3 regions of the Rhizobium sp. WCS2018Hpa-16 genome follow, and region 3 is predicted to be linked to each of the others. Evidence: predicted binding sites of a transcription regulator. Region 3 holds the regulator's gene; each other region holds the start of a gene.
The links. Region 3 encodes LexA, which represses DNA repair genes until DNA is damaged. Its sites were predicted from a motif close to TGTTCNNNNTGTGTTCNG; they were not measured.
Positions count from the first base shown of each region.

Region 1: the regulator LexA is predicted to act here: its motif matches at 2,744-2,761, upstream of RQI55_RS01835 (putative DNA modification/repair radical SAM protein).
Region 2: the regulator LexA is predicted to act here: its motif matches at 1,280-1,297, upstream of RQI55_RS06815 (DNA recombination protein RmuC).

Region 1 is NZ_JAVTIX010000001.1:361,329-365,840, forward strand. It holds gene RQI55_RS01820 (glycosyltransferase) at 1-993, shown strand, start outside; gene RQI55_RS01825 (glycosyltransferase family 4 protein) at 977-2,038, opposite strand; gene greA (transcription elongation factor GreA) at 2,068-2,544, opposite strand; gene RQI55_RS01835 (putative DNA modification/repair radical SAM protein) at 2,767-3,999, shown strand; gene RQI55_RS01840 (UdgX family uracil-DNA binding protein) at 3,999-4,512, shown strand, end outside.
Region 2 is NZ_JAVTIX010000002.1:142,255-146,766, reverse strand. It holds gene fmt (methionyl-tRNA formyltransferase) at 1-614, opposite strand, end outside; gene def (peptide deformylase) at 666-1,178, opposite strand; gene RQI55_RS06815 (DNA recombination protein RmuC) at 1,329-2,525, shown strand; gene RQI55_RS06810 (ribokinase) at 2,587-3,486, shown strand; gene RQI55_RS06805 (tRNA (guanosine(46)-N(7))-methyltransferase TrmB) at 3,494-4,192, opposite strand; gene metK (methionine adenosyltransferase) at 4,300-4,512, opposite strand, start outside.
Region 3 is NZ_JAVTIX010000001.1:977,922-982,433, reverse strand. It holds gene eno (phosphopyruvate hydratase) at 1-960, opposite strand, end outside; gene kdsA (3-deoxy-8-phosphooctulonate synthase) at 1,184-2,032, opposite strand; gene lexA (transcriptional repressor LexA) at 2,276-2,998, shown strand; gene RQI55_RS04935 (glutathione S-transferase family protein) at 3,346-4,029, shown strand; gene RQI55_RS04930 (ComEC/Rec2 family competence protein) at 4,060-4,512, opposite strand, start outside.

The DNA of each region.
Region 1 (4,512 bases), 620 kb from region 3:
GATGGCGGGGCAGAGCGGTTCTTCGTTCATCTCGTCAACGCTCTCGCGCGCAGGGGTGTTGAGCAGCATGCCGTCATTCGTCCCAATCGGCAGTGGCGTAAAAACATTGACGGTGTTTGCGGCATCACCGAAAGCAACTTCCGCAATTTTTCCCCCGACAGGCTGCTATTGCCGATGAAGGTCATGCGCATGGCGCGTCAGGAAAAGCCTGCCGCGCTCATGTCATGGGCAACGCGCCCCAGCCGGTTGATGCCGGCCTATAAGGGCTGCATCAAGCTTTCTCGACTGGGGGATTATCCCACCAAGCTCGATTACTTCAGCAATACCGATATCCTCGTCTGCAATACGCCGGGTATTGGCGAGCATGTCCGTGCCCTGGGTTGGACGCGTGGCGTCGAAGTGATTTCCAATTTTACCAACACGCAAGAGATCGCGTCCATTTCCAAAGCTCTGCTTGATACACCGGAAAATGCCCCGGTGGTTATGTCGATGGGCCGTTTCGTCAAGCGAAAGGGTTTTCACACCTTGATCGATGCCGTCGCGGCTTTGCCTGGGGTCTATCTCTGGCTGGTGGGCGATGGTGAGGAGCGGGAAAGCCTTGAGGCGCAAGTGGATGCGCGCGGCATGCGTGAGCGGGTGCGCTTCCTGGGATGGCAGGACGATACACGTCCTTACGTTTCGGCTGCAGACATCTTCGTCATGCCCTCAAGCCATGAGCCATTGGGCAATGTCATTCTCGAAGCATGGGCGCAGAAAAAACCTGTGGTCTCGTCCAGATCGGAAGGACCCATGTGGTTCATGCGCGATGGAGAGAATGGGTTGCTTACGGATATTGGCGATGATGCTGGTTTCGCGGCTGCCATCAGCAGCCTTTTGAATGATCGGGCTCTCTCTCAGCGCGTAGCAACTGGCGGACATGAGACCCTGATGCGTCAGTTTTCAGAAGAAGCCGTGTCTTCTGCCTATATCGAACTCTTCAAGCGCAAGCCATAAGCGCCGCGTAGACGCTTGCCAGCCTTGCCGCTTCGCCGTCGATCGTAAAATTCTGCGCCACGTGCTGGCGCGCAGCCAGCGAAGCGTTGATGCGCTTTTCGTCGTCGCTCATCCAGCTTGATGCGGCTTGGCTCATGGCATGCAGATCGTCACGTGGAATGGTGGCTCCGGTCGCATGTTCTACAATCAGCTCAGGGAATGCACCGACATCGGTCGCAATAACCGGCACGGCCGTTGCCATCGCCTCAAGCGGCGTCAGGCCAAAGCCTTCCCAGCGCTGAGGGGCAATGAACAGGTCGAGGGTGCGATACCATTCATTGATGTTGGTGTGCTCGCCCACAAAGAGAATACGGTCTCCAAGGCCTGCAGCGCGAACCTTTTCCTTCAAGCCGTTTTCAAATTCCACATGCGGCCCGGTGGCGCGGCCGGCAATGATGGCAGACCAGCCCGGCTGTTGCGGCAATGTGGCAATCATCGCATCCACGAAAAGGTCCGTGCCCTTTTGCTTGCGCACCCTACCAAAGCAGCCAACATATTTCTTGTTGGCATCAAGGCCGAGGGCACGTTTCGCCTGCGCCTTATCGGCGGGTGGGCAGAAGCGGTCGGTATCGATGCCGTGCATGATGACGGTTCTGGGCAGGTCCATATAGGACGCCGTCTTGTTGCTGGTCGCGATGATGGCATCCATGCGCGAAATCAGAAACTTCGTCCAGCCACTATGCTTGCGCTGGGACGCGGATGTGAAGACCACTTTCAGCTTCATGCGCAGCACATCCCGCATGAGAATGGCAGGCAGCATTTCGATATTGCGCCGCGCATGCCAAACGCGCGGCTTTTTTTCCGGCCCTATTTGCCAAAGCTTCCATAGTTCACGAAAGCGAACATGCGGCAGGCTGCCGGGCAAGCCCGGGCCAATGGCCGCCACCTTCTGCCCCTGCCTGTTTTGAACAGGCAGAAGCTGAATGATCGTAGAGGTTACGCCAGAGAGCCTGCGCTTGAAATTCGGCGCAAGCACCTGGACATCGGCCAAGTCAACATGTTGCAAATTGGATAACTCGGGCAGGGGGCTGCTAATCAACCCCAGTTTACGGAGAGGATCTCATAGCCGCGCGAACCGCCGGGTGCATTCACCTCGATGCTGTCGCCAACTTCCTTGCCGATAAGCGCGCGGGCGATTGGCGAGGAGATGGAAATGCGGCCCTGCTTCACGTCGGCTTCCTGGTCGCCCACGATCTGGTAGGTCTTCTGCTCGTTGGATTCTTCGTCGATGAGCTTGATCGTCGCACCAAACTTGATGGTGGTGCCAGACATTTTCGAGAGGTCGATAACCTCGGCGCGGGCCGTCAGGTCTTCCAGTTCTGCAACGCGGCCTTCATTGTGGCTCTGCGCTTCCTTGGCAGCGTGGTACTCGGCATTTTCCGAGAGGTCTCCATGGGCGCGTGCTTCGGCAATGGCTTCGATGATGCGCGGACGCTCCTCCTGCTGGCGGAAGCGCAGTTCTTCCTGCAACTTGATGAATCCACCCTGCGTCATTGGCACTTTTTCTACCATTTTTTCTTCCTTCGCATTCGATCTACGGTACCCGCAGACACAAAAAGAAACAGGTTCCGGAGCAAAACTACGGAACCATGTCAAAATCACAATTTCCGACACTATATCAGAAGACCGGAGTGATTTGCCAGATAATTTGAAGCCATCCATTTCTAGCAGATTTACGGCCTGATCATATTCAGTTATTGACTTATATTGCAAGAACATATAGTGAACATATGCATGAAAAAGTCAATAAAAGAGCGCTTAGCAGTCCTTTCCGATGCGGCAAAGTATGATGCATCCTGCGCCTCCAGTGGCACGTCGAAGCGCAATTCCTCCGCTTCCGGCGGGTTGGGTTCAACCGAAGGTTCGGGCATTTGCCACGCCTACGCGCCGGATGGACGATGCATTTCGCTGCTGAAGATTCTTCTGACCAACTTCTGCATTTATGACTGCGCCTATTGCATCAACCGGTCCTCCAGCAATGTCGAGCGTGCCAGGTTTACGGTGGAGGAGGCCGTCTGGCTGACGCTCGAATTTTATCGCCGGAATTACATCGAGGGGCTGTTTCTGTCGTCGGGCATTATCCGGTCGTCAGATCACACGATGGAAGAGCTGGTTCGGGTGGCAAAAGAATTGCGCGTCACCCATGGTTTTCGCGGCTATATCCACCTCAAGTCCATTCCCGAGGCATCGGCTCACCTGATCGAGGAGGCCGGGCTCTATGCCGACCGCCTGTCGATCAACATTGAGCTGCCGACGGATAGCGGTATTAGCCAGTTCGCACCGGAAAAACAGCCGGTGAATATCCGCAAATCCATGGCTGACATTCGCCTGAAAATCGAGGAGGCGGGTGAGCCGACGCTTCAGACCAAACGGGTCCGAAAATTCGCACCAGCGGGCCAGAGCACGCAGATGATTGTTGGTGCCGATGGCGCCAATGACACCACCATCCTGTCCACCAGTGCGCGGCTTTATGGCAGCTACGGTTTGCGCCGTGTCTATTATTCAGCCTTCAGCCCCATTCCCGATTCGTCGAAAAACCTGCCTCTGATCAAGCCGCCCTTGATGCGCGAACATCGCCTGTATCAGGCAGACTGGCTCTACCGCTTCTATGGTTTCGACATCGACGAGATTGCCTCGACCCAGAAGGATGGCATGCTGGATCTCGATATTGATCCGAAGCTCGCCTGGGCTCTGGCCAACCGCCAGCAATTTCCTGTCGATGTGAACAAGGCAGATCGTGAAACGCTGCTGCGTGTTCCGGGCTTCGGCACAAAGACGGTGAAATCGATTCTGTCTTCGCGACGGTTCCGGCAATTGCGGCTGGAAGATATTGCCCGCTTTGGCGTGTCGTTGAAGAAGGTCAAGGCATTCGTTGTCGCAGTTGGCTGGTCTCCGGGCAAGCTGACAGAGCGCCCAGATTTGCGGGCCATGTTCGCGCCGCAGCCAGAACAATTGTCCCTCCTGTAATGTACCTGATTTCACTGGAGGGGCGGGGGGATTTTAGCGAGTGGCGCGATGCCGCTCGGCGGTTCCTGTCGGCAAATGTCGCACCACACGAAATCGATTGGCGGTTTCGGGGTGAGGAAACCGGCCTGTTTGGTTTTGAAGAGGGCGACCGTGTTCCAGAGGTGGATAGCGCCGCCAGCGTGAACGTACCTTCGGCCTTCATGCCCTTGGCACAAACCATTATCTGTCACAGCGATCCCTCCCGGTTTGCGCTGCTCTACCGTCTCCTGTGTCGGCTTTCGAAGGACAGGGCCTTGCTTGCGTTCAAGGCGGACGCAGATGTGGCGGAAGCGCGCAAGATGGAGAAAGCGGTTCGGCGCGACAGCCACAAGATGACGGCTTTTGTGCGCTTCAAGGAAGTGCCGCTGGGTGAGGGCGTCGCGGGCCGCCGGCGGTTTATCGCCTGGTTTGAGCCGGATCATTTTATTGTCGAGCGCAAGGCATCCTTTTTCCAGCGCCGTTTCACGGATATGG
Region 2 (4,512 bases), on a different contig from region 3:
GCCGCGTAGACCACACCCTCCTCCGGCTGCGGCGTGACAGGCAGATCGCCATCTTCGAGCTTCAGCATCGCCTCGCGCATCAGCCGCGCACCCGCCAGCATGAGACTGTCATGCAGCGCGCCGGCTGTCATGTCAGCCGTAATCGTGATGCGTGCTGTGAGTGCGACGGGGCCGGTGTCCAGCCCCTTTTCCATCTGCATCACCATAATGCCGGTTTCCGTATCACCTGCCATGATGGCACGCTGAATGGGGGCGGCACCGCGCCAGCGCGGCAGGAGTGAGGCATGGCCATTATAGCAGCCGAGGCGCGTGCCGCTCAAAATGGCATCCGGCAATAGCAAGCCGTAGGCCACGACAACCGCCACATCGGCATTGAAGTCCCTGAACGTCGCCCGGTCTTCTTCCGCCTTGAAATTGAGAGGTGTCAGAACCGGAATGCCGAGCAATTCGGCGGCCTGATGGACAGGTGACTTCTGGAGATCAAGGCCACGACGTCCGCCGGGGCGCGGCGGCTGCGTATAAACCGCCACGATCTCATGGCCTGCATCGACAAGGGCGCGCAAGGTGGGAACGGAAAAGTCCGGTGTACCCATGAAAATGATGCGAAGTGCCATGGATGCCCCCTGTCCCGCAGATGTACCCGTCGATCTAAAGAGATCGGCGGATCAGAATTTTGCGCGGGCCGCTTTGGTGAATTTCTTGATGACCATTTCCCGCTTCAATCGGGAAATGTGGTCGATGAACAGCACACCGTTCAGATGGTCGATCTCGTGTTGCAGACAGGTTGCCAGCAAACCGTCAGCCTCAAGCGTCTGCTTCTTGCCGTCGCGGTCGATATAAGCCAATGTCAGGGCAGCTGGGCGCTCCACCTCGGCGTAATAATCCGGGATCGAAAGACAACCCTCCTCATAGGTCGAAATATCATCCGACACGGTGAGGATTTCAGGATTGATGAAAACGATTGGCTTGCGGTCTTCATCCTCGCGCGAGATATCGATGACAAGCATGCGGCGCGGCACGCCGATCTGAATGGCGGCAAGGCCAATGCCCGGCGCATCATACATGGTTTCCAGCATGTCATCGGCCAGACGCGTGATCTCGGCATCCACCTGTTCGATGGGCTTGGATTGCTGGCGCAGCAAAGGATCAGGCAAAATAATAAGAGGTTTGATCGTCATGGCTTCCCCATAACGCATCTCTTCTTTCGAGGAAACAAAAAATAGAAGGCACCATTCACGGCCCGAAAGACGAAAAAGCGGACTCATTTACGCCGTGGAAATGTTCATGCTTTGATCTGACGAATCACGGGAAATCTGTTAGATTTGCTTATGAACATTGATTTTAACGCTCTTGGTACGACAGCTTTCAGTCTTGGTGGCAACGACATATCGGTTGGCGCAATGCTCGCCCTTCTCCTTGTCGGGTGTCTTGTCGCGGCGATCCTTATCTTCCGAAGGCCGCCGGTGGTAGACCAGTCACGGGATGAAATCACCGAACTTTTGCGAACCCAGTCGGAATTGCACGGCCGCATCGCCGCCATGACGGAGAGCCTCAGCGCCCGTCAAAACGAAATGAGCCAGACGCTGAACGACCGTCTGGACGGCATGTCGCAGCGGATCGGCACGACCTTGACGGAGCAGACCCGCTCCACCCATGAAAATCTCAGCAAGCTGCAGGAGAGACTTGCGGTCATCGATGCTGCGCAGGGCAATATTCAGGATCTGGCCAAGGATGTGATCGGTCTGCAGGCTATCCTTTCCAACAAGCAGACACGCGGCGCCTTCGGCCAAGCGCGTATGGAAGCCCTCATTGCCGACGCCCTGCCCTCCGGCTCCTATAGCTTGCAGCCCACGCTTTCTAACGGATTTCGACCCGATTGCACCATCAGAATGCCCAACAATGCACCGCCGCTGGTGATTGATGCAAAGTTTCCGCTCGAAGCCTGGAATGCACTGAAAGCCGATGATTCGCCTGAGGCAAAGCGGGCCGCCACGCAGCAGTTTCGTCGCGACATGGAAGTGCATATTCGTGATGTCGCCGACAAATATCTGATTTCGGGCGAAACGCAGGACACCGCCTTTATCTTCGTGCCCTCGGAATCGATCTTTGCCGATATTCACCAACATTTTGAAAATCTGGTCCAGCGTGCGCACCGCTCCCGCGTGGTCATTGTTTCCCCGTCCCTCCTGATGCTGTCCGTGCAGGTCATCCAATCGGTGCTGAAGGACCAGCGGATGCGCGAACAGGCTCACCTCATTCAGGGTGAAGTGGCCCTGTTGATGGATGATGTGCGGCGGCTGGATGAGCGGACGCGCAAATTGCAGTCGCATTTCGGGCTGGTGCAAAAGGACGTGGACATGATGTTGACCTCGTCTGACAAGGTTCTGGCGCGCGGTGTCAAAATCGAGAGCCTGGATTTTGCGCCCTCGCAAAAGGAAATCGCTCATCTGGAAGCCGAGCAGCTGCGCCGCATTTCAGAGGTTCGCGCCGGTTCTGCCAAGCTGAGGGTGGTTGACGACGAGTGATACACCCGGCAAAGTCGCCGTCTGTTTCGACTTCGTTTTTACCCCCTTTGGAATGACCCGCATGATCACAGTTTTCGGCTCCATCAACATGGACCTCGTCGCCATATCCGACCGCCTGCCAAAGCCCGGCGAGACCGTGACCGGCAAATCCTTCTCGACCGCCGCCGGTGGCAAGGGCGCCAATCAGGCGCTGGCCGCCCGTCGGGCCGGTGCTACCGTTAAAATGGCTGGTGCCATTGGTGATGATGCGTTCGCCGCGCCCGCCTTGACGCTTCTTCGTGATGCGAGAGCGGATCTGTCGCTCATCAAGACCGTGGCCGTGCCAACCGGAACCGCCGTTATCCTGATTGGCGAAGGCGGGGAAAACATGATTTCGGTCATTCCCGCCGCCAATGGCGAAGTTTCGCCCGAAGATGCAGACCGCGCAATCTCTGAAATGGCAGCAGGCGATATTCTGATGCTGCAGTTCGAGGTGCCTGCAGATGCCATCGAGGCCGCGCTCAAAGCCGCCAAGGCGAAACGCGTCACGACCATCATCAACACGGCACCGTTGACTTCGCATGCGCAGCGCCTGTCGCGCATGGCTGATATCGTGATCGCCAACGAGACGGAGTTCGAGCTGCTGATCGGGAAGGATAATCTCTCCGCCGACCAGCGGGAAAAAGAGCTTGTCTCTCTTCACAATGAAACCGGACAGACGCTCATCGTCACACTGGGTGCAGAAGGCGTCATCGCCATTCGCAATGGAAAGCTGGTCAAGGCAAAGGGCCTGAAGATTGAGCCCGTGGATACGGTCGGCGCTGGCGACACGTTCTGCGGTTATCTCGCGGCCAGCCTTGATGCTGGTCTCGATTTTGAAGCCGCACTGCGCCGCGCTGCTGTTGCTGGCTCACTGGCCTGCACTCGCCCAGGCGCACAGCCATCCATCCCCGTCGCATCCGAGGTGGACGCGAACATCTGATCAGCAATCAGGTACGGATAAAGGTGAGATAGGCGGAGCTGCGACCCTCGCGCTTCGCCTTGTTCTCGTAGCGTGTGCCCGGCCATGTTGCGAATGGCGTTGTCCAGTCGGCAGAGGTCTGCGCTGTCCATTCAAAACCGCCATGGCGCGCACAATGCTGCAGTGTCCAGTTGAGATAGGTATCGATATCGGAGGCGAAACAGAACTTCGCGCCGGGTTTCAGCACACGGTGAAACCGCGCTAGATTGACGTCCGAGACGAAACGGCGCTTCCAGTGCTTCTTCTTTGGCCATGGGTCCGGATAGAGAAGATCGATGTGATCAATGGACGCATCCGGCAACCAGTCCAGCACCTGCGTCGCGTCATCATCATAAAGGCGGATGTTCATCAGTTCCCGCTCGCGGACCGAGCCCAGCAATTTTGCCATGGAATTGACGAAGGGCTCGACGCCGATAAACCCCGTGCCTGGGTTTTCACCCGCGCGGTGAATGAGATGCTCGCCTCCGCCAAAGCCGATTTCGAGCCGGATGGATTTCACATCGGCCGGAAACAGTGCCGCAAGCGTCTGGGGTGGAGGCGTCGCAAGGTCGAGCTTCAGCAATGGCAAGAGGTTCTCGATGGAATCAGCCTGCTGCTCGCGCAGAGGCTTGCCTTTGCGCCGACCAAAAAACGCTTCCGTTGAGCGTGAGCGTCGTTCTTCCGTCATTTCCACACTCTCATGCAAATGGAGAACCCGCACCGTGCCTTCCATGGCACCGCGCGGGTTTCAAATTTTTCAAACCATATCTCTCAATCAGCGATGATTGACAAGCCTTATGCGGCTTTCAAAGCATCCTTGAGCGGCTTGACCAGATCGAGCTTCTCCCAGGAGAAGGAACCGTCACGGCCAGCCTTGCGGCCGAAATGACCGTAGGAAGATGTCTTGGCATAGATCGGCTTGTTGAGGTCAAGATGACGACGAATGCCCGATGGCGAGAGGTCGATGACCTTGCGGATCGCGGCTTCGACTTCATCTTCGCTGAGTGT
Region 3 (4,512 bases):
GCGGGCAGAGTTGGTCACGAACAGATCGTCGCCAACCAGCTGAACTTTCTTGCCGATCTTGTCTGTAAGGTACTTCCAGCCGTCCCAATCGTCTTCGGCCATGCCGTCTTCGATCGAGATGATCGGATACTTACCAGCGAGCTCGGCGAGATAATCCGCCATGGCTTCAGGCTCCAGCGTGCGACCTTCGCCTTCCATCACGTATTTGCCGTTCTTGAAGAATTCCGTCGAGGCGCAATCGAGAGCCAGCGCCACGTCTTCGCCTGGCTTGTAACCAGCCTTTTCAACGGACTTCATGATGAAATCGAGTGCTTCCGGCGCGCTCTTCAGGCCCGGCGCAAAGCCGCCTTCGTCGCCCACATTGGTGTTGAAACCCTGCGCAGACAGTTCCTTCTTCAGAACGTGGAAGATTTCAGCGCCGATACGCACCGCGTCACGGATATTTTCCGCGCCGACTGGCATGATCATGAATTCCTGAAAGTCGATTGGGTTATCGGCATGCGCGCCACCATTGATGATATTCATCATAGGAACTGGCAGCAGATGCGCGTTCGGGCCACCAACGTAACGATAGAGTGGCAGGCCCGTGGTTTCAGCAGCAGCCTTAGCAACAGCCAGCGAAACGCCGAGGATGGCATTGGCACCGAGGCGCGATTTGTTCGGAGTACCGTCGAGTTCGATCAGTGTCTGGTCGACATGGATCTGGCTCTCGGCATCGAAACCGCCCAGCGCATCGAAGATTTCCGTGTTGACGGCTTCGACTGCCTTCTCGACGCCCTTACCGAGGTAACGCTTGCCGCCATCGCGCAGCTCTACGGCTTCATGCGCGCCGGTGGATGCGCCCGATGGAACCGCTGCGCGGCCGAAAGAGCCGTCTTCAAGATAGACATCTACCTCAACGGTCGGGTTGCCGCGGCTGTCGAGAATTTCGCGTGCGATAATGTCGGTAATGGCTGTCATGATCTCTCCCTTAGGATTGGAACAGTGTTTTTCAGGTGCATGTCTTAAAGCGCATGAGGGAAGCTGTGAAGAAGTTTCAGATTCCGGCATGCGATAAAAACACGTCGCCAGAGCGGCGAGTCGTTTGGTATTCGTCTTCCGCTGTAGCCGATGCGGAAGAAATTACAATGACAAGCCCCGTCCTGCGCGATGGTTTCCATCGACGCCTCTCGGCGCCGAAATATCAGGCGGATTTGGTGATATTGTCGAAAGCCAGAAGTTTTTCGAGAAGCTTCGGCATATCTTTCAGGTGAACCATGTTGGGGCCATCGGACGGCGCATTATCAGGGTCCTCATGCGTCTCTATGAAAAGACCGGCAACACCAACGGCCACCGCCGCGCGTGCCAATGTTTCCACGAACTCGCGTTGACCACCTGTCGAGCCACCCTGCCCGCCGGGCTGCTGAACGGAATGGGTCGCATCGAATATAACTGGCGCACCGAGCGATGCCATGATTGGCAGTGAGCGCATATCCGACACAAGCGTATTGTAGCCGAAGGATGCACCACGCTCGCACAGCAGCACATTGGAGTTGCCGCTGTCATTTAGCTTGGCCAGCACGTTCTTCATGTCCCAGGGTGCCAGAAACTGGCCCTTCTTGACGTTGATCACTCGGCCGGTCTTTGCAGCAGCCACCAGCAGGTCCGTCTGACGGCTGAGAAATGCCGGAATCTGCAGAATATCTATGACGGGCGCAACAATGGCGCACTGCTCTTCTGTGTGAATATCCGAAAGGACTGGAAAGCCGAACTGCGCCTTCAACTCGGCGAAGACTTCCAGCGCCTTGTCGATGCCGATGCCGCGCTGGCCCGAAAGCGAGGTGCGGTTGGCCTTGTCGTAGGATGATTTGTAAACAAGGCCGATTCCCAGCTTGCCGCAGAGTTCGGCCAGCGTTTCGGCAATCATGAAAGCATGGTCACGGCTTTCCATCTGGCACGGACCGGCAATCAGGGAAAACCGTTCGGTGTTCGAGAAAGAGACCGCAGCAGCGCCCTCGCCGGCAATGACCTTCAGATTGTTCGTCGCACTCATGGTTTTCCCTTGGAACAAATGAAACAGTGCACGGGCATCACGCCCGATCTTGGCAACGCATGTAGCAGTAAGCCGACAGCGAGTCACGGTATAGGAGCGGTATTCGGCGGGATTGTGGGCAACGCTGAAACTCGTTTGTACTTTCACTGAGTTTTAAGGGATTGCAGAACACATATGGAACAGATAGTGTTCGTTCTGTATTTGTTTCCCGAATCTCCGCCTCGAATCGTCAAGGGTCTCTTCATGCTCACGCGCAAACAGCAGGAACTGCTTCTATTCATTCATGAGAGAATGAAAGAGTCCGGCGTGCCACCATCTTTCGATGAAATGAAGGATGCACTGGAGCTTGCATCAAAGTCAGGCATCCATCGGTTGATCACAGCGCTTGAAGAGCGCGGCTTCATTCGCCGGCTACCGAACAGAGCCCGTGCGCTCGAGGTTATCAAGCTTCCCGAATCATATTCGCCCCCGGAAAAGCCACAGCGCGGCTTCACGCCAAGTGTTATTGAGGGCAGTCTCGGCAAAACCGCAGCTGTTGAGCAACGGCCTCAGCCATCATCTTCCAACAGCAGAAATTCTGAATCAGTCAGCGTACCGGTCATGGGACGCATTGCAGCGGGCGTGCCAATCTCCGCCATCCAGAACAACACTCATGATGTGGTCGTGCCGATGGATATGCTGGGTGCGGGTGAGCATTACGCGCTTGAGGTCAAAGGCGATTCGATGATCGAAGCCGGTATTTTTGACGGCGATACCGTCATTATCAAGGATACCAGCACCGCAAATCCCGGTGATATCATCGTGGCTCTGGTGGACGAAGAGGAGGCAACGCTTAAGCGCTTCCGTCGCAACGGCGCGTCTATCGCACTTGAAGCTGCGAACCCTGCTTATGAAACCCGCATATTTGGACCCGACAGGGTCAAGATTCAGGGAAAGCTTGTTGGTCTGATCAGGCGTTATCACTGACCAGCCTGACAGGCTCTTGCCTCGCTTTTCAGGCGCAGTCTTAACTCTGTTGACGCTCGCGGGGCCTCAAGTCACCGCGCGGTGATAGAACTTGTTAGCCGGGTATCGATTCCACTGCGATTCGGTGATTTGGAGTGGATTTTCCGTTATGTCAGCAGATACTTATGGCATGGGAATTTCGCCGTTGCGTTTGTAGCTGGTGCTTGTGAGCCGGCGTGATCGCCACGCTGGTTACGGTCATCAAATAATTTGAATGATGCCATCGCTGTGGATGGCTTTATGCAAGAAATTCTCTCGTTTACTGATAGTTTTCTCTTTTTGATCGCTGCCTTTTAGGAGCGCTGCTCATGTATCAACTTTTCATCGCCAACAAGAATTACTCGTCTTGGTCACTGCGAATCTGGGTGCTGATGCGCACGCTCGGAATTGGATTTTCCGAGCGATTCATGCGTTTCGATGACAAGGACCATGCGTTTTCGGAGTTTTCACCGACATCGAAAGTTCCATGTCTTGTGGATGGCGATCTGACCGTTTGGGAATCGCTCGCCATCACCGAGTATCTTGCGGAAAAGCATGATGGCGTATGGGCAGCGGATGCAAAGGCACGGGCCTGGTCTCGCTCTGCCGCGGCGGAGATGCATGCTGGCTTCTCCACATTGCGCAACAACCATCCCATGAGTGTTGGTCTTCGAATTAGGCCATCCTCCATATCGGACGCATTGCAGAGAGATATTTCCCGGATAGACGCCTTGTGGCAGCAAGGGCTGGCAGCCCATGGCGGTCCATTCCTGGCCGGGGCCGGGTTCACAGCTGTGGATGCGTTTTTCTGCCCGGTTGCGTTTCGGTTTCAGACCTACGGAACGGCGCTGTCTCCAGCATCGAAGCACTATATGGATCACCTCCTCTCCCTACCGGCAATGCAGGAATGGGAACAGGCGGCCCTTCTCGAACCGTGGCGCGATGATGCGCATGAGGCTGAGGCGCGGGATGTGGGGGAATGGCTTGCGGATTTGCGCGCAGTCCCGACGTGACGAGCAGCGGCGCGCTCCAAAGCACATGAGTTATGGACGGCCTGTGAGCAGGTGTTCGATATGGGCCGGAATTCCTGTATTGAAGCTTTTGTCGCGCCAGTCGTAGTGGCGGTGCTCCGTCCATGGCCGATTGTCGCTCAGCATGGCAGCCCTTGTGGTCAGGACCGGCTTTGTTGCATCGCCTAGCCATAGCTCCATCGACCCCGTGCGGCGCAAGGTTTCGTGAGTGATGAGAATGGCGCCAGAACGGCATGTGGTGAAGGGAACGCTGCGTGTCGTGACAACAATATTGGCAATATCGCAGGCCAATCCCGCGAATGCAGTGTCGAAGACTACCGCTACAGTGATGCCGATTTTGGATTTCGATACGCACCAACTGTTTTTTCGACAGGTGAATCCATCTGGTTTCAGGAGAGCCCTCTGCATCTCCTTCCGTTCTTTCGCTTTGGCTTGGTCCGTCAGCGTTGAGCGGCGTCCGGTTTG